Regions from separate parts of the Mesorhizobium sp. B3-1-7 genome, predicted to be linked through region 4. Evidence: predicted binding sites of a transcription regulator. Region 4 holds the regulator's gene; each other region holds the start of a gene.
The links. The regulator LexA, encoded in region 4, represses DNA repair genes until DNA is damaged. The targets are predictions, from matches to a motif close to TGTTCNNNNTGTGTTCNG.

Region 1 (7,249 bases), on a different contig from region 4:
GCGGCAACACCCAGGCGCTGACGCTGAACGGCGGATCCGGCTCGGTGGTGAGCGGTTTCATCTACGCCCCGGACGCTGCCATCACCTATGCCGGAAATTCGGACATGAACGCCGAGGGCAGTTGCCTGCGGCTGGTCGGCGACACTGTCGCAATGACGGGGAGCTCCGCCGTTAAATCGGATTGCACGGCCGAGCTTGGGAACCGCGCTATGTATGCGGGACGGATGATCACCCTGGCGAAATGAACGCCAATCTCGTCATCCCTTTGAACGCAATTCCGGACGGAAAACCGCTCGCGCCTTTCCTGGAATTGCTTCTAGGGAAGATCACAACTCGCCTATGATATCCGCGCCCGCCTGCTCGTCGAAGAGCACCGCGCAGCCGCGCTCGAGCGCGACCTGCGTCAAGGCGTTGGCCGCATCCGCATCCGACGAGACGAAATCGCCGGTCAGGACGCGAAATTCCTCGACGGCCTTCGACATCGGCACCAGGCGCCCGGCAGACAGGTCGCTCGCACATGCGTCGATGACGCACAAAAGATCGATGAGTTCGAAATTATGCATGGCGGCCTCCGCCTGCGCCATCCCTTCGCTCAATCAACGGTACGAGGCGCGGACTGGTTCCCTCGCCTGCGTTCGGCGGATGGCCTGACGGGCGCAAGCTTGAGATCGAAGCGAGTAGGTAGGCATGGCTCGGCACAGGCCTTGCGCACCGATCTGGTGGCCATCGTGTCGATCGGAAGAAGGACCACCATCTGGGCATGGCGTTGTGGCCAGAGCGGCCTGCCGAAGAGGAGGAAGACGCCGCCGATCAATCCCGCCAAAAGCAGCGCGGCAAACAGGTTCGCGATCACGTTGCCGGGTTGCACGGCCAGCAACTCCAAGAGAGTTTCCAGGGCGAAAGGAATGCCCGCCATATCGCAGGAATGGCGGGCACCCATCGTCAACCGCCGATGAAGGGACTTTGTCCGGCGGCTTGCTAGCCAATGAAATGGGGCCGTTGTTGTTTCCCGGAAATCGGCGCCTCGGGCCTCTGCGTTCGGCGGGTGAGACTTCGGTCCGAACATGACCCGGGACCGTTGCCCGAAGCGCGGCCTTTAGCCAGCCGCGGCCCTTATTACATTAGCAATACCTTATGATAAGGCGTATGAATGAATGGGATAGCGGTCGCCGACGATCGCAACGTCGGGCTCCGCTTTTACAAGGGAGGATGCCATGGCCGAAGCTGCAATGCAGGTGACAAAACTCGAATCCAAATCGCACAACACTCCCGACGAGGTCCGCGCGCCCGCCAAGACGCGCGTCGAAATCGTCCGGCTGCCCGGTTATTCCCTGGCGCGAATGAACATGCAGCCGGGCTGGAAATGGTCCGAATGCGTCAAGCCGGTGGTCAAGACCGACAGCTGCCAGGTCTCGCATGTCGGCTACGTCGTGTCCGGATCGATCACCGTGCGCATGACCGATGGCACGCAAAAGACCTTCGAGGCCGGCACGTCCTATACCATCCCGCCGGGCCATGACGCCTGGGTGGAAGGCAATCAGCCCTTCCAGTGCATCGAGGTGCTGAGCGCCGAGCAATACGCCAAACCAGCATAGGCCGGATCCAGCCGATGGGCGGCTATGAAGCTGCACCAGCCAAGCTGCGGGATCAAGGCGACGTCACCTTGATCCCGTTCGCAGGTGCGATCGCCGCCTCATTCGAATGAATGAGGCAGGCTCATTCATTTGTATGAAGACACAGAAAGCAGGCTCATAGGGGCCTTGACACTAGACTGCTTTTGTTCTCTTTATGTTCCCTAAATCAGCCTTTTCCAACAGAGAAATCTAATACTGCACCGCGGCAAAGCGGGCACTGCAGACGGGAGCGCAGGATGCTCGCTAAGGACGCCGCTGCCGCCACCATCCTGCATGCCGATCTCGATGCCTTCTACGCCTCCGTCGAGCAGTTGCTCGATCCGTCATTGCGCGGCAAGCCGATCGCCGTCGGCGGCGGCGTGGTGCTGGCGGCTTCCTATGAGGCCAAGGTCTTCGGCGTGCGCGGCGGCATGTCCGGCCGCAAGGCGCGCGAGCTCTGCCCGCAGCTCATTTTCGTCGGCGGCCATTTTTCCGAATACCAGCGTCTCGGCGATGCGGCGATCAAGGTGCTCGACGATTTCACGCCGGTGGTCGAACGCATCTCGATCGACGAGGCCTTTGCCGACGTCGCCGGCTGCACGCATCTGTTTGGCCCTCCGCAAGAGATCGCGCGAAAAATCCGCGCGCGGGTGAAGGCCGAGCTCGGCCTGCCGATCTCGATCGGCGTGGCGCGGACAAAACATCTCGCCAAGATCGCCTCGCAGGTCGCCAAGCCAGACGGATTGGTGGTGGTCGAGCCCGGCACCGAGCTCGCCTTCCTGCACGATTTGCCCGTCACGCTGATGTGGGGCGTCGGCCCCGCGACCAAGGCCAGGCTCGCGGAAATCGGCGTCGAGACGATCGGGCAATTGGCGCGCACGCATAGCGGGGCGCTGGAGCGGCTGATCGGCCATGCCGCCGGCCAGAAGCTTGCCGCGCTTGCCTGGAACCGCGACCCGCGCAAGCTCGAGACGCATCGGCGCGCGCATTCGGCCGGCGCGCAATCGGCGCTGGGCAGGAAGCCGGCGCTGCCGCGCGTCTTCGTGCCGACGCTGCTCCATCTGGCCGACCGCGTCGCCAGCCGCTTGCGCGCCAAGGACCGGCCGGGGCGCACGGTCACGGTGCGCGTGCGCTTCGCCGACATGCGCGCGGTGAGCCGCTCGATTACGCTCGAGCAGCCGATCCACGCGACCGCGATGCTGGCCGAGATCGCCGAGGAGCTGGTGCGCGGCGTGCTGGCCGCCCATCCGGGTGAGCGCGACATCTCGCTGCTCGCCATCTCGGTCTCGCATCTGGAGGAGCATACCGAGCTGCAGCTCGAATTGCCGCTCGGCCTGGCGGACGAGAAGCTCAAGCCCGGCAGCCGAAAAGGTCTCGCGCGCTTCGGCGCAGACCGCGCCATCGACAAGATCCGGCAGCGCTTCGGCAAGGAGGCCGTCGGCTACGGCACGGTGGCGCTGGAAGGCGCGCGCTCGGTGCCGGACGGGTTCAGGGAACTGGCGGAGAAGGAGTTGTAAAGGGGCCTGCGCCCAGCTCCACCCAATCCAGCCGCATCGTCACACTCATCGTCGCCCCATCATCGAGCACCGTCAGCCCCTGGCCATGATGCGCATCGACCGGGTGCGACACCGGCTCGAAGCAGAAGAAGCCGGCATCATGCGACGGGGAATAGAGGATGAACACGTCCAGCTCCGGCGAGGCTGCCAGCTCAAGCACAATCCCCTGCGCCGGCTGGACGATGGTAGCGCGACGATCCCAGCCGACAAAGGCGTTGTTTACCCAACCCGCCGGCAAAAGCGAGAGCCGCGAGAAATCCCACCACGGATGCTCAGCAAGCGGCGCGACGCCCGTTGGCAAATGGCGCTCATCCTCCAGCCAAACCCGCCCTGCCTTCGCCTTCAGCGTGGTCCTGGCGCCGCGCGGAAACCAGGGATGGAAACCGAGGCCATAGGGCAAGCGCATGCCGGCACGGTTCTCCACCGTAAGGTGGGCCTCGAGAGCGCCGTCGTGTAGCGAGTACACAACGGAGGCCGCGTAGCGGTAAGGACCGATCGCGCCGTCATCGAGCATCAGCTCGGCTTCGGTGTCGGTATGGCGGGCAAGCCGCCAGGGCTTCTGGAAACCGTCGCCGTGGATCGGAAAGGCTTCACCGGGCACATTCGGCCTGATGGCATGGAAGCGGCCGTCGAAGGTGAAGCCGCCGCCGGAGATGCGGTTCGACCACGGCACGAGGAGTTGGCAACCGGACGCGCCGGCGCCGTCCCCTGCCCGCAAAAGCGGAACCCGCGCACTGCCGACAAGCGCATCATAACGGGCGATCGCGCCACCCTTGTCGGGCGCGAGCACGAGCCGCGCGCGGCCATCGCGAAGCTCAACCATGCCAGCCCTCACCAGCCGCCGTCGACGGCGATGTTCTGGCCGCTGATCATGTCGGAGGCAGGCGAGACGAGGAACAGCACGAGATCGGCGACGTTGCCCGGCTCGATGCGCTTCTTCAGGCTCTGGTTCGCGAGAATCCAGTCATTGTATTCCTTCAGCCGATCGCCGAAGACGCGCTCTTCCGCCTCCGAGACCACCGCGCCCGGCGATACGGCATTCACCCTGATGCCATGCGGCCCAAGCTCGCGCGCCAGCGATTTGGTGAGGCCGAGCATGGCGCCTTTCGACGCGACATAGGGCACGTAGCCGTCCCAGCGGCCGTTGAGCGTGATCGAGCAGAAGTTGACGATCTTGCCGTGACCCTTGGCCTTCATGCCTGGAGCGCAGGCCCGCGCCAGCGCGAAGGCGGCCGAAGAGTTGACGCGGATCTGGTCCTCATACTCGGCGAGCGAGAATTCCTCGAACGGCCGGTTGATGATCAGCGCCGCGTTGTTGATCAGGATGTCGATGCCGCCTTCCTTCGCCGCAAGCGCGGCAACCGCCGCTTCCGCCTCGGCCAGCCGGTTGAGATCGCAGCCTATGAAGGCAATGTCGCCTGCGGCCTCGCCGGCCAACCCGGCGACTATCTCCCCCGCGCCCGTGGCATCAGGGCGGTCGAGCAACAGCACGCGCGCGCCGGCTCGCGCCAGTGCCACCGCCTGGGCCCGGCCGAGCGAGCCCAGCCCGCCCGTCAGAAGCACCTTACGACCAACGAGCGCCTTCATCGCCTATTCCTCACAGCACGGAATGGACTTCGTCGATCGAGGTATCCTCGATACGCTTGTCCAGCACCACCTCGCCGCGCGCCATAGCCACGATGCGGTCGCAGCAGTCGAAGACGTGATGCATGTTGTGGCTGATGAAGACGCCTGTCACCCCCTGCTCCTTCAGGCCGCGCACGAAGCCGATCACCTTGTTTGTCTCCTTGACCGAGAGATGGTTGGTCGGCTCGTCGAGGATCATCACCTTCGACTTGAAATGCATGGCGCGCGCGATGGCGACGCCCTGGCGCTGGCCGCCGGAGAGCTCACCGACCAGCGCCTCGGGCGAGCGCAAATGCAGATCGACATTGGCGATGGCGCGGATGCTTTCCTCTGCCATCTTCTTCTGGTCGAGGATGCCGACGCCGAGGATCGAGAAGCGGGTCGGCTCGCGGCCGATGAACAGGTTCCTGGCGATCGACATGGTGGGGACCATGGAGTTGTACTGGTAGATGGTCTCGATGCCGAGATCCATGGCGTCGCGCGGCGTGGCGATGCTGACCGCCCTGCCCTCGACCTGGATTTCGCCCTGGTCGGCACGGTGGACGCCGGACAGGATGTTGATCAGCGTGGACTTGCCGGCGCCGTTGTCGCCGACAAGGCCGAGCGCCTCGCCGCGCTTGAAGTCGAGCGAGACGCCCTTCAGCGCATGCACGCCGGAATACCATTTGTGCAGGTCGCGCACCGAGATGATCGCGTCGCCCACGGCTCAGCCCTCCATCTTGATCGCCTTAGCGCGTTTTCGCATCCAGGCATTGGCGACGACGGCGAAGATGGTGAGGAAGCCGATGGCGAACTTGAACCAGTTGGCGTCGACGTGGCTGAGCACGAGCCCGTTGTCGATGACGCGGATCAGCGTCGTGCCGATGATGCCGCCCATCACGGTGCCGATGCCGCCGGTGAGCGAGGCGCCGCCGATGACCGCGGCGGCGACCGCCTGCAGCTCCATCCCCTCGCCGATCGATGGCAGCGGCGAGCCCAGCCGCAGCACCTGCAGCATGCCGGCGAAGCCGGAAAGCACCGAGCACAGCATGAAGCAGACGATCTTAACCCTGGCGGTCGGGATGCCCATCGAGGCGGCGGCCGGCAGGAAGCCGCCGGTGGCCTTGATCCAGTTGCCGAAATTGGTGCGCGACAGCATCAGCGAGGTCAGCACCGCGACCGCCACGAACCACAGGAAGGACATGCGGAACATGTTGCCCGGCCCGACGAAGGAGGTGAACAGCCAGTTGGGCAGGTCGGCGGGCAAGAGCGGCGGGAAACCGCCGGAGACCACGACCGTGAGCGAGCGCGCCATGAACAGCATGCCGAGCGTGGTGATGAAGCTGGGGATGGCGAAGCGGATGGTGATATAGCCGTTGATGAAGCCGATCGCCGCCGCGACCGCCAGTCCGGCGAGCAGCGCCAGCGGGAACGGCCAGCCATGCACCATCAGCACCGCCATCGACATCGGCATCAGCGCGAACACCGACCCGACCGAGAGGTCGAACTCGCCGCTGATCATCAGGATGGTGACGCCGATGGCGACGAGGCCGGCCTCCGGCAGGATGCCGAGTATGCCGCGCAGATTGTCGGCGTTCAGAAACACGCCGTGCGAGCGCACCTGGAACAGGACGATGAGCAGCACCAGAAGGATCAGCCCGGCCAGCTCCGGTTTTTCGAGATAGGTCTTGAACAGGCGCTTCAACGAAAGGCTCCGGGGTTCGGGATTAAGACGCATCGGCGACGGCTGGCGCCGCCGACGCGGGTCTCGCTGTTGGGGAGCTTATCTCAGTCCCTGGGCGGACAGCGCCATGATGCTGTCGGCTTCCTTCGGCCGCACGATACCCTGGCCGGTGTCGATATCCGACGGAGCAAGGCCGATCTTCTTGTTCAGATAGGCCTCCATCACCGGCATGAAGCCCTGCATGTAGGGCTGCTGGTCGACCAGCGCCTGGACATAGCCCTTCTGCATCTGCTGCAGCACTTCCGGAACGAGGTCGAAGCCGCCGAGCAGCACCTTGCCGGGCGCCACGCCACGATCGGCCAGCACGCGCGCCACGCCGGCGCACCAGAAGCCGGTGTCGAAATAGGCCGTGGTGTCGGAATGGGCGTTCAGATAGGCGCCGACGCGATCGGAGGTGATGGCGAGATCGGTGCCACTGTCGATGCGCTCCCACGACACGTCACGGTCTTTATGCGCGGCCTTGTACTCATCGAGGAACTGCATGATGCCGGCGCCGCGGCTTTCCGACCAGTTCTGGCCGGGCGCCGAAATGCCGACCAGCACCTTGATCGGGCCGTCCTTCGGGAAGCTCTCGGAAATTGCCTTGGCGAGCGAATAGCCGGCCGGCTTGAAACCCTGGCCGACGAAGGCCTGCCGGGTATTGCCCTTTGCGCCCTCGGTGTCGTCGACATTGACGGCGATCACCAGCACGCCCGCGTCGCGCGCCTCCTTGATGACGTCGTCCAAGGCGT
Region 2 (7,249 bases), on a different contig from region 4:
GGAAGTGTTCAAGCTGCCGATGCGGGCCTCCCCGGTCTTCGTCAATGAGGTGTTCGTCGAACGGGTCCGCAAGGCCGGGTTGCACAACGTGTCGTTCGAGCCGCTATGGACATCGGGAACGGCAATCGCTTGACGAATAACAGTTATTCCAATCATTGAGGTGGCGTCGTCCCCCATCCGCCTGCCCGCACCTGGGCAATCGCATGGGTGGTTCCCCCGCTCCGTCGCTGCTTCGCAGCGCCGAGACGGAGTGGGGGGAACCCCCTAGGCGATTTGCCGCATCCGCTGTGCCGCCGCCCCTGGCCCGCCCGCTGGGCGCATCTGGAGCATCGCTCTGGCCCAACCCGGACATGCACGAACGGGATGGCCATTATAACCAGACGCATTATAACGGTCGCTGACATAGCGACGACCAAGGGGAGACGATGCGTTACATACGTCCGCTTTCAATCGAAGATGCCGTTGGCGAACTCGCAAAGGCGGTAGGACCGGCCGCGATCCTGGCCGGGGGCAGCGACCTTTTGGTGAGGATGAAGGGCGGCTTCATCGAGCCCGAACTGATCGTCGACATCAAGGCGATCGGTGGCCTGGCCGACGTCACCGAAACGGCTGACGGTTTTCGGATCGGCGCCGCGGTGCCCTGCGCGGTGCTGGGCGAGAACAAGGCGCTGCGCAAGGCATGGCCGGGCGTGGTCGAGGCGGCCAATCTGATCGGCTCCAAGCAGGTGCAGGGACGCTGCACCATCACCGGCAATCTGTGCAATGCCTCGCCCGCCGCCGACAGCGTGCCGGCGCTGGTCGCGGCCGCGGCACAAGCGGTCGTCGCCGGGCCTTCGGGCAAGCGCACCATTGCGGTGGAGAGCGTGCCGACCGGACCGGGCCGAACGTCTCTCGCCAAGGGCGAGATCATCGAGGCGATCCTGCTGGAGAAGCGGCCTGACCATGCGGGCGACGCCTATCTGCGCTTCATTCCGCGCACCGAGATGGACATCGCGGTGGTGAGCGCCGGCGTCAACCTGACGCTGGACGATCACGGCGCGATCAAGACCGCCCGCGTGGCGCTGGGCGCCGCCGCCCCCACGGTGCTTCTGGTCGAGGAAGCAGGCCAGGTGCTAATCGGCTCGAAGCTCGACGAAGCCACGCTGGAGCGGCTGGCGAAGATCTGTTCCGGCGCCTGCCGCCCCATCGACGACAAGCGCGGCACCATCGAATTCAGACGGAAAGTCGCGGGCGTGCTGGCGCAGCGTGCCGCGGCAATCGCCTACAAGCGTGCGGGAGGCAAATAATGGCCGGTGTAGCTGTATCAACCACGATCAACGGCGACGCCGTCGAATATCTGTGCCAGCCCGACGAGACGCTGCTGGACGTGCTGCGCGACCGGCTGGGGCTGACCGGCGCCAAGGAAGGCTGCGGCACCGGCGACTGCGGCGCCTGCAGCGTCATCGTCGATGGCCGCCTGGTCTGCTCCTGCCTGGTGCTGGGCGCGGAAGCCGAGGGCCGCAGGGTCGAGACCATCGAAGGCATGGCGCATGGCGACCAGTTGCACCCGCTGCAGCAGAAATTCCTGGAGCACGCGGCCTTGCAATGCGGCATCTGCACGCCAGGTTTCCTGATTGCGGCCAAGGATCTGCTGGAGAACAACCCCTCGCCCACCGAGGAGGAAATCCGCTTTGGCCTCGCCGGCAATCTCTGCCGCTGCACCGGCTATGACAAGATCGTGCGCGCCGTCCAGGACGCGGCCAACGTGATGAAGGGAGCCTGATCATGAACTTCGATCCGCGCTACTCCGGACGCAACTTCTCCTCGGTCGGCACGCGGCCGATCCGCCCCGACGGCATCGACAAGGTGACCGGACGCGCCCGCTACGGCGCCGACTTCAACATGGCCGGCCAGTTGGTGGGCCGCGTGTTGCGCAGCCCGCACGCGCACGCCATCATCAAGAAGATCGACACCTCGAAGGCGGAAAAGCTCGCCGGCGTGAAGGCGGTGATCACGGCGAAGGACCTGCCCGACCTCACCGATGGCGATGCCGCCATGTATGACATCCTCGACAATTCGATGGCGCGCAAGAAGGCGCTCTATGACGGCCATGCGGTGGCCGCGGTGGCGGCGATCGACGCCCGCATCGCCCGCCAGGCGCTGAAGCTGATCGAGGTCGATTATGAGGTGCTGCCGCATGTGACCGACGTCGACGAGGCCGCGCAGCACCACGCGCCGCTGATCAACGACCAGGTCTTCACCGAGGGGCTGGAGGAAAAGCCGGCAAAACCCTCCAACGTCACCAAGCGCACGCAGTTCGGCCATGGCGATGTGCACAAGGGTTTTGCCGAGGCCGATTTCATCATCGAGCGCTCCTTCAAGACCGAGCAGACGCACCAGGGCTACATCGAGCCGCATGCCTGCGTGGCGAGCGTCAACCCGGACGGCACGGCCGACCTGTGGGTCTGCACGCAGGGCCATTTCGTCTACCGCCAGCATTGCGCCCAGTTGCTTGGGCTGGAGGCCTCGAAGCTGCGCGTCACCTCGTCGGAGATCGGCGGCGGTTTTGGCGGCAAGACCCATGTCTGGGCCGAGCCGGTGGCGCTTGCGCTGTCGCGCAAGGCCGGCCGTCCGGTAAAACTGGTGATGACCCGCGACGAGGTGTTTCGCGCCTCGGGCCCGACCAGCGCCACCTCGATCGACGTCAGGATCGGCGCGAAGAAGGACGGCACCATCACCGCCGCGGAAGCGACGCTACGCTATAGCTGCGGCCCCTATGCCGGCTCCTGGGCCGAGATCGGCGCGATGACGGCGTTCGCCTGCTACAAGCTCGAAAACGTCAAGACCGTCGGCTTCGAGGTGCTGGTCAACAGGCCGAAGACGGCGGCCTATCGCGCGCCGTCCGCGCCGATGGCGGCCTTCGCGGTGGAAAGCTCGATCGACGAGCTTGCCCGCGAGATCGGCATGGACGCGGTGGACTTCCGCATCAAGAACGCCGCGCAGGAAGGCACCCGCGCCTCCTACGGCCCGGTCTACGGGCCGATCGGCATCGGGCCGACGCTGGAGGCGGTGAAGAAGCATCCGCACATGAAGGCGCCGCTGAAAGCCAACCAGGGGCGCGGCATGGCCTGCGGCTTCTGGTTCAATTTCGGCGGCCAGACCTGCACGGACTTGAACATCGGCATGGACGGCTCGGTGTCGCTGGCCGTGGGCACGGTGGATGTCGGCGGTTCCCGCGCCTCGCTGTCGCTGGTGGCGGCGGAAGAGCTCGGCATCGACTACTCCAACGTCAAGGCGATCGTCGCCGACACGTCATCGCTGGGCTACAACGACATGACCGACGGCAGCCGCGGCACCTTCTCCTCCTCGATGGCGACGATCTCGGCCGCCCGCAACGCGATCAAGATTCTGCGCGATCGCGCCGCGCAGATGTGGGATATCCCGGTCGACGACGTAGTCTGGGAAAAGGGCCATGCCATCGCCAAGGGCGAGAAATACGGCAATTTGTCGCCGCTGTCGCTGAAGGACATCGCGGCCAAGTCGGGCACGACCGGCGGCCCGATCGCCGGCCATAGCGAGCTCGTCGCCGACGGCGCCGGCGTCTCCTTCGCCACCCATATCTGCGACATCGAGGTAGACCCCGAGACGGGTGCTGCCCGGGTGATCCGCTACACGGTGGTGCAGGATGCCGGCAAGGCGGTGCACCCGACCTATGTCGAGGGCCAGTACCAGGGGGGTGCCGCGCAAGGCATCGGCTGGGCGCTCAACGAGGAGTATATCTACGGCAAGGACGGGCGGCTGCAGAATGCCGGCTTCCTCGACTACCGCATCCCGGTCTGTTCCGACCTGCCGATGATCGACACGCAGATCCTGGAAATCCCCAACCCCAACCACCCCTATGGCGTGCGCGGCGTGGGCGAAACCTCGATCGTGCCGCCGCTGGCGGCGATCGCCAACGCGGTGTCGAACGCGGTGGGCGTGCGCATGACCCACATCCCGATGTCGCCGCCGCGCATCCTCGCGGCGCTGGAGGCGGAGCGGGAAGGCTGATGCCGAAAAGCGCGAAGCGGTTTTCGGCTCCCACCCGATGAGGACCTAATGGTCGCCGTCACGCTCTGGGGCTCGCTCAGCGCCGTCGCCGGCGGCAAGGCCAAGCACGACATCGAGGCCAAGGACATCAGGGAGCTGTTCCGCAAGCTGGCGGAACAGTATCCCGGGATAGAGCCGTGGATCGACCGCGGGATCGCAGTGGCGATCGACGGGGTGATTTATCGGGATACGTGGGGGAAGGAGCTGCCGGAGGGGGCAGAGATTTTTCTGCTGCCGAGGCTGGCGGGGGGATGAGTGGGGGCGCTCCAGCAACTCTTCGCGCCTTGCGGCACTAGCAGCTAGCCTTTGTCGCTTCGTTGCTACGTCAGAAAGATTTTTGTTCCCTTTTTGTTCCATAGATGATATAGTGGTAGGCATATTTTTGGCGCCCGCCGTATCGCGAACAGAGCGTCTCGCAGCTTTTTTGGTGAATTACGACTGGAAAGTTGCGAGAATTTCGACGAGGGTTTGCGAGTAGTTTGGCGGGAGGCTCAAATGGTAGACACAGTTTTCCATGTTGCAATACATCATCTTCAACGAGTTAGCGATGTTTACCAAGTTATACCCGGCAATGGCGCGATCCCAGTATCACGAACAGCCAAACGCCTCGTTGATGAATTGCAAAAATTATATGGACGCCGCCCGTCGAAAGCCCACGGCAAATTTTCGACGGATTCAATCAACTATCCTACCTCGGCGAACCTGCAGAATTACCTCGATGGAAAATTGACCTTTGGAGAGGTCACTTTAGCTCTTATGGCGACGCTGCAGAAGCAAGCGCAAGCGAAGTCAGCATCTACGGGTGGTCATGTATTTTTCGCGCATTTTGAGCGAGAGGGATCACAATATTTTCTTGTTGCGATCGTAACCGACAAACTGAGCGCCGCGTTAACGCAAGGTGACAATCTGGAGGACGTAACGCATCTTGACATTGAAGGCTTTCGTTTTGCGGGGCGAGTGAACCTGTCGGGCTGGGCAAGTGCTGAGGAACGATACATTGGATTTCTCAAAGGAAAGGGCTCCGTTTCTGAATACTTCAAGGAATTCCTGGGGTGCGATACGACGATCTCAAACCGCGTTGAGACAACTTCGCTCGTAGAGGCGTTGAAGGCATTTGCTGATAAGCAGAATTTTGACTTGAGTCGAAGGGACGATTTTATGGAGCGTGCCTTAGATATCTGCGACCGCGATGCCCGCGCCGGCAAACCTATCGAATTCACGACTCTTGCAAATGAGCTTTATCCCGAAGACCCCGAAACCTTGACGGAGGTTCTTTCCGATCGGAAGGTGAATGATGGATTTGTTGCGGACCGGCGTGCCCTGAAAGGCTTGGTGAATTTCAAGAAAAAGACGCCCAATTGGTCGGTTGAGTTCGATCGTCGAGCATTGCACTCGGGCAAGGTTCGGTACAACCCAAAGGACAATGCAATTACGCTGCTCGATGTACCGGACGACTTCAAACGAGAACTGACCGAAGAGTTGGCCGGTGACTAGAGCTCTCACATGGAATGATTTGCTCGATATTTACCGAGAGACGACGTGGCTCGGCGGCGAGAGCGCACGTGTTAGAATAGCTAACGACGGTATCTTAGATACATTCCAACTGGTCGAAGTATCCGACAGAGCAGAAGCCGATGCGAACCTCGCAGCGCTGGTTGACCTTGCAAAGGTTAAGGTCGGGGACACCATTCAATGTCGAGTAGGATCGCCACGGCTATCGCTAGGCGTACTGGCTGATGACTGGGACACCTTTCTTTCTGCGCCGGATGCAAGGATTAGAGAGCCGAACGCATACTTCATCAAAGAGGACGAATCCTACAAGGATATGGCTCCGCCTTCCCCGCGAGTAGCCAACTACCGATCGATGCTGGATTTCATTAAGCTACTCGCCAACGCAGCTCTGTTTCTGGACGTCGAGCGTCAGACGCTAGTTTATTTCAAGGATAAAAAGGTTGAGATACCCATCCGGTTCTCGGCCGCAAATCTTTCGCTCCTGGATGGCAATAGCCTGAATGCTCTTCGAGAGGCACTTGACGGGAAGGTCCACAGCGAACAGCGCTTAGCTATTTTTTCAGACGCTATTCTCACACTTGCCACCTCGCAGGCCATGGACAACCGCTTTCTTTATCTGACACGGAATGTGGACGAGCTAAGCCGTCGCGTCACAGATGGTTATCGCCTATTCGCTTCTAGCTTCTCTTATACAAAAATTCGTGGTGATGTTGAAGCGGCACAGTCTGATTATATTGGGCGAATACACAAAACGTTCGTCGATATTCAGAGCCAGCTTCTTGGACTTCCGGTCGCAACAGTGGTCGTCGCAACGCAACTTAAAGACGTGTCCGGATGCGGCGTGGCAGCATGGGCCAACTTTGCAGTGATAGGAGGAGCATGGCTCTTTGCCCTGCTGCTCATTGGCTCTTGCATCAATCAATGGTTCACGCTTGCAGCCATTAAGTCTGATCTGAAGCGCCAACGACTCAAGTTGACCCGAGACTTTTACGAGATTAGCGCTCAATTCAATGATATTTTTGACGGGTTAGCGCGGCGTATTAGCTGGTATATAGCGGTTTTAACGGTGATAGGTTGCGTGGCGATTGGTGGTGCCGCCTTTGCCACACTTGTTTTTGAAAAAGTTACGGACGTAGACCTGTTTTCCACCTGCATGCCTTGAGGTCGCGTACTGCTGTGGCAAGAAGTCTCACAAGCATTTTCTACTACTACTGATTTATCTATCTTCCGTTGACACTCCGCTGGCTGCTGGTTGCTCAAGGAGTTTGACATCTTCAAGGTCTTTTGGCTCCCCAACCGTTCTTTTGTGCTCAATCAGTAACAGGCGATTTAATATCGGGATGGAGATGCCATCGACCTCGTATACTTCCGCCGTGCAATATGCGTCTTGAAAATTAAGCCCCGGCGCGAAGCTAAGCACGTCAATATTATGTTCTCCCGTAACTTTGAAGTGACCAACCCTATGATCCAACAGCTTCGCCTTGCCGTTCGGGTCCGCCCCCAAGGCCGGTATCGCAGCCATCAACCGGTCGATCATCAGGGGATCCGCGCCGACGAATAGATCGACGTCTCCAGTTTTCCGCGCTGGGCGATGATACTTAACTGCTACCCCTCCGATCACAACGAACGGAACTTCGTTGTCCGTCAAGTTGTGTTCCATCCATCGCAA
Region 3 (7,249 bases), on a different contig from region 4:
CTGATTCCGGTCGGTGCCGCTCAACAAGTCCCTCCGCCTCCAGTTGTTTGAGGCGCTTGGAAAGGAGGGTCGGAGACGCCCGCGCAACACCGCGTTGAAGTTCAGAGAAGCGCGAAACGCCCTTACCGAGGTCGCGCAGGATCAATGGCGTCCAGCGCTCGCAGAATATCTCGGCGGCTTTGGAAATGGGACAGAACTGCCCGTAACTTCTCAATGGCCCGCTCCTTCTGTCAGCGTATCAACGCAAGATACTACATTTTGTGGAGTATTCGCATGCGAGGCGTCGGGGCAAGCTCGTCCAAGCAGGAGACAGGTCGCCGCGCATCGCGGGCTGGCCCGCGGTCGGTTACCGCGCGCCCAGCGCGTTCGAGGGGCTGTCGGAAGGATGGTGACGAGATGAACGATGGCCATTGGGGGCGGCCATGAACGAAATGGGCGTTCTGGATGCCGTGGTTGTGGGCGCTGGATGGGCCGGCCTCGGCGTCAGTTATATGCTTGCCCAATCCGATATCCGGCATTGCGTCCTTGAACGCGGGCGAATCGGCGAAACCTGGCGGACCCAGCGTTGGGACTCTTTCCACTTCAATCTTCCCAACATGTACAGCGTGATGCCGGGCGATCGTTACGATGGCCCGGACCCAGAAGGGTTTATGACGCATATAGAGTTTGCGACTCTCCTTGAAGACTATGCGCGGCGCTACCAACTCCCGGTTCGTAACGGCATCTCGGTCACAAAACTGAATCAAGTGACGGGCTCTTTCACATTGTGACGCCGGAGCGGACGTGGCGGGCGAAAAACGTGGTTGTCGCCAGCGGCAGCTTGAACCGTCCGCGTCGGCCAGTTTCCGCCTCCGCGTTGACGGATGGCCCAGTACAGCTCGATGCCTCTGACTACCGTAATGCCGACGACCTTCCCGCCGGAGCTATCCTCGTCATCGGCAGTGCGCAGTCTGGCAGTCAAATCGCCGAAGATTTGATTCTGGCAGGCAGGGAGACCTATCTTGCGACGGGCCATATTGGCCGCCTGCCGCGATGCTATCGCGGGCGCGACATTGTCGTATGGATGGTGAAGACCGGATTGGTCGATGCGCCGCGCAAGGATTTCGTCGATCCCTCCGGTCGCGTTGCCGGCAGGCCCCTGATTGGCGCTTTGCACACGATAAGTCTGCAATCCCTCAGCGCCCAAGGCGTCATGCTGCTCGGACGATTTCTCGGCGTGGAGAACGGCCAGCCTGTCTTCGCCGACGACCTTGTTGGGAATATTCGGTTCGGCGACGAGATTTCCGCGCAATTCAAAAAACGTATCGATGAGTTTATCGAACGCAGCGGTCTCGATGCCCCCGCACCCGTTGAGGAGGAGGCGGAGGCAGTCGCTCCGCGCCTACCCCAGCGCCCCATTCTGTCGCTCGATCTCGTAGAGCGGAACATTTCAGCGATTGTCTGGTGCACCGGCTTCCAGGGCGATTTCCGTTGGATCGATGTATCCGGTGTTCTCGACAAGCGAGGCCAGCCGGTTCACGAAGACGGCGTTGCCTCGATTCCCGGAATCTATTTTGCCGGGCTCGATTTTGCGTCCACGCGCCGGTCGGGCACCGTTATGGCCATTGAAGACGAGGCGCGTCGATTTGTCGGCCAAATATCAGCTCGGACGTGATCCGATGACGGGTGAAGAGGTCACCTATCCGAATCGAATTCAGGAGGGTAGACGGCCCACAATCGGTGAGGACGCGCCTCTCGGAGCTTTGTTGCTCGGGCGGGCCGGGAGTTTCGAGGGTGGGACTTTGGGGCGGCCCTTGAACCGGCCTTCAACCGTTCGATGCGGTTGAAGGCCGGTCAGGCGGTGCAGGAGATGGAGCGCTTCTCGTCCGCAGCCTCGACAGCCTAATCTGTCGCGAAACGCCGAAAGCCGCCTTTCGGCGACCTCGGTCTTCTTCAAATCGGCACCATAAGCGACACTGGAACTGTTCGGCCTCAAATTTCCACCGTAAGTAAGTGTCGGTCTCGGTCAAAACCTGTCCGAGGATGACGAAGGGATGGGTCGGTTCGGCTAATCTCAGGCGCAGCGACGACCATCAACGACAGCCACCACCCGTCAGGACATCGTGTCCAGCTTGCGCTGCATGGCCGCAATCTGCGCCTTCAATTCCTGCAGATCGTCGCCCTTTTCTTCCTTCTTCGGCGGCTCGGCCGGTGCTGCCGAATTGCCGCCGGCGGGCGGGAACGGCGTGAACATGCGCATGGCGTTCTGGAACATCTCGACATTGCGTCGCGTCTGTTCCTCGAGCGCCTTCATCGGCGTCTTCATCATGTCGATCGGCGTCTTGCCGAAGGCGCCCTTGAGCTGCTCGCGAAATCGCTCCTGCTCCTTGGAGAAGGCGATCATCGACTGTTCGAGGAAGCTCGGCACGATCATCTGCATCTGATCGCCGTAAAAGGAGATGAGCTGGCGCAGGAACGGGATCGGCAGCATGTTCTGCCCTTCCTGGTTCTCCAGCTCGAAGATGATCTGCGTCAGCACCGGGTGGGTGATGTCATCGCCGGTCTTTGCATCCTGGACCGTGAACTCCTCGCCCTTCTTGACCATCTCGGCCAAGTCCTCGAGCGTCACATAGGTGCTTGTGCCGGTATTGTAGAGCCGGCGATTGGCATACTTCTTGATGACGATCGGGTCGTCTTTTGCGGCCATCCGTATCCTCCCCAGGACACCGGCACCTCTAGGAGTAAGCGGCCGGTAACGATTGCGCCCTTTAACCAAGATACGCGCAAAAGCGTCACAATTCCAAGCGGTTTGTGCACTGCGGCATCAATTAATGCTGCACAGCCATTGCAAAATCCGCCGCATGGCCAACGTCACGTTACCGCGACTGGCGCGCGCTCTGCTTGCCGCGCATGGCGGTCATGCCCATTTCCGGTTTGACTCAGGGTTTCGAACGGGCAAGAAAGTCCTAAAGCGATCTCGAAAATACGACACCTCGAAGTCTGGAGAAGAAAATGTCCGCTTCCAATTCCATCGTCGTCGCCAGCGCCGCCCGCACCGCGGTCGGCTCCTTCAACGGCAGTTTCGCCGCCACGCCGGCGCATGAGCTCGGCGCCGTCGTCATCAGGGAACTGCTAGCGCGGGCGAATGTCGAGGCGGCGGAAGTCGACGAGGTCATCCTCGGCCAGGTGCTGACCGCCGCGCAAGGACAGAACCCGGCTCGCCAGGCCTCGATCAATGCCGGCCTGCCGAAGGAGACCACCGCCTGGGGCCTCAACCAGGTTTGCGGCTCGGGCCTGCGCGCCATCGCGCTCGGCATGCAGCAGATCGCCACCGGCGACGCCAAGGTGATCGTCGCCGGCGGTCAGGAATCGATGTCGATGTCGCCGCACGCCGAGCACCTGCGCGCCGGCGTCAAGATGGGCGACTACAAGATGATCGACACCATGATCAAGGACGGCCTTTGGGATGCCTTCAACGGCTATCATATGGGCAACACCGCCGAGAACGTCGCCCGCCAGTTCCAGATCACCCGCGAAACGCAGGACGAGTTCGCCTTGGCCTCGCAGAACAAGGCCGAGGCCGCGCAGAAGGCCGGCAGGTTCAAGGATGAGATCGTCGCCTTCACCATCAAGGGCAAGAAGGGCGACACAACAGTCGACCAGGACGAGTACATCCGCCACGGCGCGACGCTCGACGCCATGACCAAGCTGAAGCCCGCTTTCGACAAGGACGGCACGGTCACCGCCGCCAACGCCTCCGGCATCAATGACGGCGCCGCCGGCGCGCTGCTGATGACCGAGGCCGAGGCTGCAAGGCGGGGCATCACCCCGCTGGTGCGCATCGCCTCCTGGGCGACCGCCGGCGTCGATCCGGCGATCATGGGCACGGGTCCGATCCCTGCCTCGAAGCGGGCGCTGGAGAAGGCCGGCTGGGCGGTCAAGGACCTCGATCTCGTCGAGGCCAACGAGGCCTTCGCGGCGCAGGCCTGCGCAGTCAACAAGGGCATGGGCTGGGATCCCTCGATCGTCAACGTCAATGGCGGCGCCATCGCCATCGGCCATCCGATCGGCGCTTCGGGCGCCCGCGTCTTCAACACGCTGGTCCACGAGATGCGCCGCCGCGGCGCCAAGAAGGGCCTCGCCACGCTTTGCATCGGCGGCGGCATGGGCGTGGCCATGTGCGTGGAAGCGCTGTGAGTTCAGCGAGTAGCGAATAGGGAGTAGCGAATAGGGAAGAAGAAGCGTCGCGCGGCGGGACATCGGACCCCTACTCGCTATTCGCTACTCTCTATTCGCTCAGACGAATTTAAAGGGAGGACCACATGAGCAAGGTAGCAATCGTCACGGGCGGATCGCGCGGCATAGGCGCGGCGATATCGGTCGCCTTGAAAACCGCCGGTTATTCGGTCGCCGCCAACTATGCCGGCAATGACGAGGCGGCGCAGAAATTCAAGGCCGAGACCGGCATCCCGGTCTACAAATGGTCCGTTGCCGACTACGAGGCCTGCGCCGCCGGCATCAAGCAGATCGAAGCCGATCTCGGCCCGGTCGGGGTGCTGGTCAACAACGCCGGCATCACCCGCGACGCCATGTTCCACAAGATAACGCCCGCGCAGTGGAAGGAAGTCATCGACACCAACCTCTCCGGCGTCTTCAACATGACGCATCCTCTGTGGAGCGGCATGCGCGACCGCAAGTTCGGTCGCGTCATCACCATTTCCTCCATCAACGGCCAGAAGGGCCAGGCCGGCCAGGTCAACTACTCGGCCGCCAAGGCCGGCGATATCGGCTTCAGTAAGGCTCTTGCCCAAGAAGGCGCGCGCGCGGGCATCACCGTCAACGTCATCTGCCCCGGCTATATCGCGACCGAAATGGTCAAGGCGATCGACGAAAAGGTGCTCAACGAGCGCATCATCCCGCAGATCCCGGTTGGCCGCCTCGGCGAGCCGGAAGAGATCGCGCGCTGCGTCGTCTTCCTGGCGTCCGACGAGGCCGGCTTCATCACCGGCTCGACCATCACCGCCAATGGCGGCCAATACTTCGCCTGATACCCAACTTCGCCTGATACCCTTTTGCGCCGAGGCGGCCCCGACGTCGGAGCCGCCTTTTTGCCCCGTCGACAAGCTCGGCGCGACACCTTGCCTCAATTCGGCACGCAAAGGTTAACGGCAGCAGCCTCCTTTATGCGCAACTCCGCCAACAAGCTGTGAATTCTCGGTGGGTAAGCTGTGGATAACACCATATCTAGGGGTGAACAAACCGGGAAAATAACCGGATCGCTGATTCGTCGCCGATTCGTTCTGGCTTTGACCGGAAAGTTAACGGCGGACGGCGCAAACGTCACCGAATTCGCTAAAAGCGATTAAGAAAAATCAACAATTTCATAACTTTGAGGACAAGGCTCAAGTCGACCGCGACCGTTGCCCGGCAAAAGTTAACGGCGGTCTCGGCCCGACGGGGCCACGCAGGAATCGGGCCAATTCAGCGATTCAGCATGTGGTGAGACTCGCCGTCAAAAAAACCACATATAGCCGTGAACAAAACCTGAATCAGAGCGAGTCAGCGATTCGTCGCTGATTCGTTCCAGACTCGTTCCAGCCGTTAACAACGATCGATTTTGCCCACCCCGGCCCGCTCTGCCTGTCGCCAAAGGAACATTCCGCTTTCGCTTCACGCCCGAAGTCCCTATGTGTCGCCTGTCACACGCGGCGGCACCGCCGTGCTTCAGACTACAAGCGGCAGAAACCTTATTTCCGAGCCGATGAACATCCAGCCGAAACACTCCCAGCCGCTGATCCTTTCGGGCCGCGACGTGACGGCCGTGTTGGGCCCCACCAACACCGGCAAGACCCATCTCGCCATCGAGCGCATGGTCGCGCATGAGACCGGCGTCATCGGCCTGCCGCTCAGGCTGCTCGCCCGCGAAGTCTATGCCCGGGTCTGCGAGAAGGTCGGCGCCCACAAGGTGGCGCTGATCACCGGCGAGGAGAAGATCGTGCCTGCCGGGGCGAAATATTCGGTCTGCACCGTCGAGGCGATGCCGCGCGAAACCGACGCCGCCTTCGTCGCCATCGACGAGGTGCAGCTCGCCGGCGATCTCGAACGCGGCCATATCTTCACCGACCGCATCCTGCATCTGCGCGGCCGCCAGGAGACGCTGCTTCTCGGCGCCGCCACCATGCACGGCATCCTGCAGCGCCTGTTGAAGGGCGTGTCGGTGGTGACGCGGCCGCGGCTTTCGCATCTTGCCTATGCCGGCTCGAAGAAGCTCACCCGGCTGCCGCGGCGCACCGCTATCGTCGCCTTCTCCGCCGACGAGGTCTACGCCATCGCCGAGCTGATCCGCCGCCAGCAGGGCGGCGCGGCCGTCGTCCTCGGCGCGCTCTCGCCGCGTACCCGCAACGCGCAGGTGGAGATCTTCCAATCCGGCGATGTCGACTATCTCATCGCCACCGACGCCATCGGCATGGGACTGAACCTCGACCTCGACCATGTCGCCTTCGCCCAGAACCGCAAATTCGACGGTTACCAATACCGCAACCTGACAGCCGCCGAGCTTGGCCAGATCGCCGGTCGTGCCGGCCGGCACCTGCGCGACGGCACGTTTGGCGTCACCGGCCAGGTCGATCCGTTCGACGAGGATCTGGTCGCCAAGATCGAGGGACACGACTTCGATCCGGTGAAGGTGCTGCAGTGGCGCACCGCCGATTTCGACTTTTCCAGCCTCGATGCGCTGAAACGCTCGATCGAGGCCAATGCGCCGGTCGAAGGGCTGACCCGCGCGCTGCCGGCCGTGGACGCGCAGGCGCTGGAGCATCTGTCGCGCGATGGCGACATCCGCGCTTTGGCCACCGGCAAGGAGCGCGTGGCGCTGCTGTGGGAAGCCTGCGCCCTGCCGGACTACCGCAAGATCGCGCCGGCCCATCATGCCGACCTCGTCGCCTCGATCTACATGGACCTTGCGCGTCACGGCCATGTCGATGAGAATTACATGGCCGAGCAGGTGCGGCGCGCCGACACGACGGACGGCGATATCGACACGCTCTCGCACCGGATCGCGCAGATCCGCACCTGGACTTTCGTCTCCAACCGCCCCGGCTGGCTGGCCGATCAGCTACACTGGCAGGAAAAGACGCGCGAAATCGAAGACAGATTGTCGGATGCGCTGCATGAGCGGTTGACGAAACGCTTCGTAGACCGCAGGACTTCCGTCCTCATGCGGCGCCTTAGAGAAAATACCATGCCTGAAGCCGAAATCAGCCCTACCGGA
Region 4 (7,249 bases):
CTCGAGCTTGGCGAAGTCGAAGCGCGCCGCGCCCTTGTTGACGTCGCCGATGTCGAACCACGCGACCATGTCCTTGACCGACATCACCTCGTCGTCGCCATGGCTCCAGCCGAGCCTGGCCAGATAGTTCAGCAGAGCCTCGGGCAGATAACCCATGGCGCGATAGGCTTCGACGCCGAGCGCGCCGTGCCGCTTCGACAGCTTGGCGCCGTCAGCGCCGTGGATCAGCGGGATGTGCGACATCGACGGCACATCCCAGCCCATGGCGTCGTAGATCACCGTCTGGCGCGCGGCGTTGGTCAGGTGATCGTCGCCGCGGATGATGTGGGTGACGCCCATGTCGTGATCGTCGACGACGACGGCATGCATGTAGGTCGGGACGCCGTCGGAACGCAGGATGATGAAGTCGTCGAGATCCTTGTTCGGGAAGCGCACCTCGCCCTGCACGCGGTCGTTGACGATCGTCACGCCTTCGGTCGGCGCCTTGATGCGGATCGCACCCTTGACGCCTGCCGGCGCCTCGGAGGGGCCGCGGTCGCGCCACTGGCCGTTGTAGCGCGGCGGCAGACCCTTGGCGCGGGCCGCCTCGCGCATCGCCTCCAGCTCGGCCGGCGTCTCATAGGCGTAATAGGCCTTGCCCATGCGCACGAGCTCCTCGGCCACCTCGCGATGACGCGGCGCGCGCTCGAACTGCGAGACGGCCTCGCCGTCCCAGGAGAGGCCAAGCCAGGTCAGCCCGTCGAGAATGGCGGCGGTGGCAGCTTCGGTGGAGCGCTCGCGATCGGTATCCTCGATGCGCAGCAGCATCGTGCCGCCGGTGTGCCTGGCATAGAGCCAGTTGAACAGCGCCGTACGCGCCCCGCCAATATGCAGGTAGCCTGTGGGCGAGGGGGCAAAACGGGTGACGACCTTGTCGGACATGGAACTCTCGAGGAAGCACTGAAAAAATGCATGTTTCGCGCGGACTTCCACGCGACCGGCGTTCATGTAGCATAGGCGGTCTGGGGCGCAAGGGGCAGACCCGATGGCTGGACATGGCCGGGGCGCGGAGGAGGGCGGGGGAACGACAGCTGGCGTCAGCGAACGCCTGATGTTTGCCCATGCCGCGCCCGAAGAGGGAGCGCCGGTTTCGCTTCCGGAGCCGCGGGCACCTACCGAGTTTATGCCACCCGGTGACGGTGCAATACAGCCGGTCTCGCCAACGGCGAGCGTCGGCCGAATCCGCAAACAGCTTGGCCGCGCCTCGCTTCCCGCACTGCGCCGAAGCATCGGCACCGCTGCCGCCACCGAGCTCGACCGCGGCATCGGCTTCCTGCTGGTGCCGGTGTTTTTGGCCGCCGGCGTCATCTATTACTTCTCGCTGAGCGTCGAGCCGGATCTCTACAGGCCGCTTGCGGCAGTGGCCCTGATGGCAGTCTGCGCGGCGGTCTCACATTCCCGGCACAGAACGCACCTTGTCTTCATGGCGGCGTTTTTCTGCGCCTTGGGCTTTCTCGCGGCCAAGGTCGAGACCTGGCGGATGGCAACCCCGATGCTGGGTTCGGAAATCCAGACACGGCTGACGGGCCGCCTCGTCACCGCCGAGGCGATGGCCAATGGCCGTGTCCGGCTGACCATCGACCTGATTTCCACGGAACATCCGAAGCTGCGCTACGCGCCGGACCGCGTCAGGTTGTCGGCCCGCAGGATCCCGTCCGGCATGACAGCCGGGTCGATGCTGACCGGCTATGCCAAGCTGCTGCCGCCGACAGGTCCGGTTCGGCCGGACAGCTACGACTTTTCCTTCGACAGCTATTTTGCCGGCATTGGCGGCAGCGGCTTTTTCCTGGGTGATCCAAAGCTGATTGCGCCGGTGGAGGCGCCCTTTGGCGCCCGCATCGCATCGGCGGTGGAAAACGCGCGCGAAGGGATCGCCGATCACATCAGGAGCGCCATCGGCGGATCCGAAGGCGAGATCGCAGCGGCACTGATCGTCGGCGTTCGTGCCGGCATTCCGGAGGCGATCAACGAGTCGATGCGACGGACCGGCATCTACCACATCATTTCGATCTCCGGCCTGCATATGGCGCTGGTCGCCGGCACGATCATGGTCCTTTTGCGCGGCGCCTTCGCGCTGTTTCCGGATTTCTCGTCGCGCCGACCGGTGAAGAAATATGCCGCTGGAATCGCGCTGCTCTCGATCGCCGCCTACCTCGTGATCTCCGGCATCGTGGTGGCGGCCGAGCGGAGTTTCATCATGCTGGCCGTGATGCTTGCCGCCGTGCTCTTCGACCGCGCGGCGCTCACCATGCGCAACCTGGCGATCTCGGCCATCGCCGTTATCCTTGTCTCGCCGCACGAAGTGGTCGGCCCAAGCTTCCAGATGTCCTTCGCCGCCACCGCCGCGCTGGTCGGCGCCTATGCCGGTTTTGCCGACTATCGCGCCGGCAAAACGACCGCGCCGCCGGCAAAGCGTTCGTTCCTCGGCTTCCTATCGCGAAAACTGGCGATCGGAGTGGGTGGTGCCGCCGTGACATCGCTCATCGCGGGCAGCGCGACATTGTTGTTTGCGATCTGGCACTTCCAGCGGGTGTCGCCGCTCAGCCTGCTGGCCAATCTGGCGGTCATGCCGATCGTCTCACTGATCGTCATGCCGTTTGCCGTGTTGAGCGCGCTGGCCATGCCCTTCGGCTTCGACGGCCCATTCCTTTATGTGATGGGCAAGGGCCTGACGGCGATGATCGCCATTTCGGCGTGGATCTCCGAGCGCTCACCGGTCGACGCCGTCGGGCTGATCTCGATCCAGTCGGTGCTGCTGGCGACGGTCGCGCTGGTCATCGCGACGATGGCCACCACCTGGCTGAGGCTTGCCGCCGTACCCTTCGCGCTCGCCGCGCTGCTGGCCATTCCGCATGTCCGCGCCCCGGATGTGCTTGTCTCGGAGGACGCGCATCTGGTGGCGATGCCGATCGGCGGCGGCGAGCTTGCCATCAACCGCACGCGCTCCAACGAGTTCACCACGGACAACTGGAAACGGGCGCTGAAAGCCGAGGAAATCGTACCGCCGGAGACGTTCGCTAAAGACGCCCTCGACATCGCCGATCCCGTCGACCTGCCGCCCGGCTCGCCCTTCTACTGCATCGGCGACCTCTGCATCGGCCGGCATCCTTCCGGCGCCATCGTCGCGCTCACCGAGAATCGCGCCAGCGCCCGGCCTGCTTGCGGTTTCGCCGACCTCATCGTCATCGACGACGCCACGGCCTACAACCCATGCCGCGATCCGCGCGTGCTTGTCGTCACCAAGCGGCAACTGGCACGCGACGGCAGCGCCGCCATCTTCTTCGATCCGCAATCGGCAACCGCGCGGCCAATCGTTCGCTACGCGGTCGAAGAACCGTACCGACCCTGGCACGAGCAGCGGAAATACGCGCGTGAGGCGAGGGGGCTGCCGCCCTATCAACGACCGGAAAAGCCGGCGGTCGCGCCGCAGCCTACAGAATAGGTGGCACGCAGTTCCGGCGAAGACCGCCGCGCGGTTCTGCTCAGTAACGGCGGATGAGTCCGACGAGCTTACCCTGAACCTTGACCCGGTCCGGTCCGAAGATACGGGTCTCATACGCCGGGTTGGCGGCTTCGAGCGCGATCGAGGCACCCTTGCGGCGGAAACGCTTCAGGGTCGCCTCCTCATCGTCGACCAGCGCCACCACGATCTCACCCGGGCTTGCCGTGTTGGCATTGCGGATGATGACGGTATCGCCGTCGAAGATGCCGGCCTCGATCATCGAGTCGCCCTTGACCTCCAACGCGTAATGCTCGCCGCCCATGATCATGTCCGGCGGCACCGAGATCGAATGCGTCTGGTGCTGGATAGCGTCTATCGGCACGCCGGCGGCGATGCGGCCCATCACCGGAATGGACACGGCCGAAACAGCGTCGTCGTCATTGCTGGGTGTCGGCGTGCGAGAGGGCGCCGCCGGCTTGACCTGGCGGCCAAGATTGCCCTGGCCGCCCTGGATGACGCTCGGCGAAAACTTTCTCGCGGCATTCAGGCCAGGCGCGATCGAGTCGGGCAGCCGCAGCACTTCAAGCGCGCGCGCCCGGTTCGGCAGCCGGCGAATGAAGCCGCGTTCTTCCAGCGCCGTGATCAGCCGATGGATGCCCGATTTGGAGGCCAGATCGAGCGCTTCCTTCATCTCGTCGAAAGACGGCGGAATCCCGCTCTCCTTGAGGCGTTCATGGATGAACATCAGCAGTTCATGTTGTTTGCGCGTCAGCATGGCGGCCCCCTTGGGTTCTGAAACCGGAATCAGAAAAACAAACCCAGAACAAACACTATCTGTTCCAGTTGTGTTCCGCAACCGTTTAAAGTTTAGTGAATTTGTTGAGGCTTCGGAAACAATGTTGCATCCAAGGGATACCTGGCCGAGTCAGGTCAGCGGTGTCATTGATTCCGCTCGATTATGCGGCCCTCCTTAAGCTGAAGCGCGGTCCAACACCATCACAAAGGCGCGGGCGGGATTGCTTCGGCTCTTGCGCGAACGTGCTTCACCGTGAACGAAACGGACCCAAAATGCCAACTTCGGCAATGATTCCGATCCATGGTCTTCGCCGTCTATGGACCAGCTAACATAGCGCAGAAGGTTCTTGCCGTGGCACGGACGGTGGTGAGACAACCGTCCTTGGCCAGCCGTGAGAGGCGCCATGCCGAAATGGAGGCGGCAGCATGATGGGGGGAATTCCTGATCTCGCCGAGACCGAGGCGATGGATGCAGCGGATCCGCTGCGCGCCCTGCGCGATCGCTTTGTCCTGCCGGAGGGGGTGATCTACCTCGACGGGAATTCGTTGGGAGCGGCCTCGCACGCCGCATTCGACGAGTTGCGCAAGGCAGCTGCCGAGGAGTGGGCGCATGACCTCATTCGTGCCTGGAACAAGGATGGATGGTTCGACATGCCGGTCGAGCTGGGCGACCGGCTCGGACGCCTGATCGGCGCGGCGCCGGGCCAGACCGTGGTCTGCGACACCACGTCGATCAACATCTACAAAGTGCTGCACGCGGCGATGGCGATGCGGCCGGACCGAACCGTGATCGTTGCCGAGGGCGACAGTTTTCCGACCGATATCTATATGGCCGAAGGGGTGACCTCGACCGGAAAGAACACTGTCCTGCGCCTGGCTGGCGTGGACGCGCCGAGCATCGAGGAACTGATCGACGAACGCGTGGCGGTGGTGTTGGTCAACCACGTCAATTACAAATCCGGCGAGTTGCGCGACATGGCGGCGCTTACGCGCATGGCGCATGACGCCGGTGCGCTGATCGTATGGGATCTCTGCCACAGCGCGGGCGCCATGCCGGTAGAACTTGACAGGGCAAGCGCCGATTTCGCCGTCGGCTGCACCTATAAATATCTCAATGGCGGGCCAGGTTCTCCTGCCTTCATCTATGCGGCCGAGCGGCATCTTGCCGATGTGCGGCAGCCGCTCAGCGGGTGGTGGAGCCATGCACGGCCGTTCGCCTTCGAGCAAGCCTATGCGCCAGGCACCGGCATCCGCCGATTTCTGTGCGGCACGCAGCCGGTCCTGTCGATGCGGACGCTGAAAGGCGCGCTCGACATCTGGAACGGCGTTGACCTGGCGACGGTGCGGAGGAAGAGCATTGCGCTGGCCGATCTGTTCATCGAACTCGTCGAGGCACGGTGCGGCGGTTACGATCTTACGCTGGAAAGCACCCGCGACGGCGCCAAACGCGGCAGCCAGATTTCCTTCATTCACCAGCATGGCTACCAGATCATGCGGGCCCTGATCGAACGCGGCGTGATCGGTGATTTTCGGGCGCCGTCGACCATGCGCTTCGGTTTTACCCCGCTCTATGTCGGCTACAGGGATGTCTGGAATGCCGTCGAAGTGCTCGAGGACATCTTGCGGACCGGCGTCTGGCGAGAAGCCCGCTTCGCGGTCAAGACAACCGTTACCTGACCGCGGCGATGCCAATCAAAACCACTCGACATTGAGCTGATCGTGGAGGGGCCGTTGCTCGGACACCGTATTGCCGACTGGGACAACGCCTATGCCAACGGCGCGAACATCGCCGGCGGCGACCGCTGGCCCGCGGCTTGGGATCAACCGGCGCGGGCCTTTCGGGAAAAGCTGCTGGCGCAAGGCAGGGCGCGGTTCGATATCGTGTACGGCGAAGCGCCGCGCAACCGGTTCGATCTGTTTCTCCCACCTGCTGCGCCAAAGGGGCTCGTCGTGTTCATCCATGGCGGTTACTGGATGGAATCAGACAAGACCTCCTGGTCGCATCTGGCTGGAGGTGCGGTCGGCCACGGTTTTGCCGTCGCCATGCCCTCTTACACGCTTTGCCCGCAGACCAGGATCAGCGGCATCGTCAACGAGGTTGCGGCAGCGATCGAGAAGGCGGCAGCGATGATCGATGGTCCGCTGGTGCTGACCGGGCACTCGGCCGGCGGACATCTCGTCAGCCGGATGGTGACCGCGGCCTCGCCGCTGTCGTCCGATGTGTCGCGGCGCATACGCCAGGTTGTTTCGATCTCAGGCCTGCACGACCTTCGGCCGCTGATGTTCACCGCACTGAACGAGACCCTGAACATCGACGAGAAGGAAGCGTTGAGCGAAAGCCCGGCTTTGCTGCGGCCTCGGCGGGGAGCCCGCATCACCTGTTGGGTCGGCGGCGGCGAGCGTTCGGAATTCCTGCGCCAGAGTACATTGCTTGCCAACATCTGGACCGGGCTCGGCGCCACCACCGGTTCAGTGGTCGAGCCGGACCGGCATCATTTCAACGTTGTCGATGGGCTCGGAGATCCGGATCATCCCCTCACTCGGGCACTGATCGCCGAATAGAGCAATTCGGCGGTGTGAATGGTTTCGGTCGAGAATTGCGTTAAAACGGCGGGATAGACCGGCTCAGCGCAGCATCAGAACGTTGCATTCGGCGCCGGCCTGCGCGGCGGGCGCGAAGGGCTGGCGCACGATCAGGCCGTTGGCGTCGGCAAGCATGCGCAGCATCGAGGAGTCCTGGATGCCGAAAGGCATCGCGACCAGGGTGCCGGCGTCCTCGCGCACAACGGCGCGCACGTAGTCCTGCCTTAGATCGTTGGCCTGCATCGCAGCGCCCAGCCGGGCCGTTCGCACGTCCTGCCGGTGATCGCGGCCGCCGAGCCTGGCAAGCAGCGGCTTCAGGAAGAGTTGCGAGCAGACGATGCTTGCCACCGGATTGCCGGGCAGGCCGATGCAACGGACATTGCCAAGCCG

Region 1: a site for LexA is predicted at 1,779-1,796, ahead of dinB (DNA polymerase IV). Genes of this name have one in related genera too.
Region 2: a site for LexA is predicted at 4,407-4,424, ahead of FJ417_RS27915 (nucleoid-associated protein). Genes of this name have one in related genera too.
Region 3: a site for LexA is predicted at 5,559-5,576, ahead of FJ417_RS07450 (helicase-related protein). Genes of this name have one in related genera too.

Annotation. Positions count from the first base shown of each region.
Region 1 covers NZ_VFTL01000042.1:49,030-56,278, reverse strand. The annotation lists gene FJ417_RS28170 (TadE/TadG family type IV pilus assembly protein) at 1-245, shown strand, start outside; gene FJ417_RS28165 (hypothetical protein) at 327-563, opposite strand; gene FJ417_RS28160 (hypothetical protein) at 593-940, opposite strand; gene FJ417_RS28155 (cupin domain-containing protein) at 1,215-1,595, shown strand; gene dinB (DNA polymerase IV) at 1,871-3,130, shown strand; gene FJ417_RS28145 (aldose 1-epimerase) at 3,102-3,992, opposite strand; gene FJ417_RS28140 (SDR family oxidoreductase) at 4,001-4,756, opposite strand; gene FJ417_RS28135 (ATP-binding cassette domain-containing protein) at 4,767-5,498, opposite strand; gene FJ417_RS28130 (ABC transporter permease) at 5,502-6,479, opposite strand; gene FJ417_RS28125 (sugar ABC transporter substrate-binding protein) at 6,558-7,249, opposite strand, start outside.
Region 2 covers NZ_VFTL01000042.1:4,712-11,960, reverse strand. The annotation lists gene FJ417_RS27940 (DUF1629 domain-containing protein) at 1-133, shown strand, start outside; gene FJ417_RS27935 (xanthine dehydrogenase family protein subunit M) at 426-1,286, shown strand; gene FJ417_RS27930 ((2Fe-2S)-binding protein) at 1,286-1,762, shown strand; gene FJ417_RS27925 (xanthine dehydrogenase family protein molybdopterin-binding subunit) at 1,765-4,029, shown strand; gene FJ417_RS27920 (MoaD/ThiS family protein) at 4,078-4,323, shown strand; gene FJ417_RS27915 (nucleoid-associated protein) at 4,564-5,562, shown strand; gene FJ417_RS27910 (hypothetical protein) at 5,582-6,742, shown strand; gene FJ417_RS27905 (hypothetical protein) at 6,797-7,240, opposite strand.
Region 3 covers NZ_VFTL01000006.1:201,649-208,897, reverse strand. The annotation lists gene FJ417_RS07475 (helix-turn-helix domain-containing protein) at 1-214, opposite strand, end outside; gene FJ417_RS33920 (NAD(P)-binding domain-containing protein) at 423-770, shown strand; gene FJ417_RS07470 (hypothetical protein) at 800-1,654, shown strand; gene phaR (polyhydroxyalkanoate synthesis repressor PhaR) at 2,093-2,686, opposite strand; gene FJ417_RS07460 (acetyl-CoA C-acetyltransferase) at 2,992-4,176, shown strand; gene phbB (acetoacetyl-CoA reductase) at 4,302-5,027, shown strand; gene FJ417_RS07450 (helicase-related protein) at 5,741-7,249, shown strand, end outside.
Region 4 covers NZ_VFTL01000005.1:78,873-86,121, reverse strand. The annotation lists gene gltX (glutamate--tRNA ligase) at 1-921, opposite strand, end outside; gene FJ417_RS05725 (ComEC/Rec2 family competence protein) at 1,025-3,481, shown strand; gene lexA (transcriptional repressor LexA) at 3,522-4,256, opposite strand; gene kynU (kynureninase) at 4,706-5,953, shown strand; gene FJ417_RS05710 (alpha/beta hydrolase) at 6,008-6,838, shown strand; gene glp (gephyrin-like molybdotransferase Glp) at 6,902-7,249, opposite strand, start outside.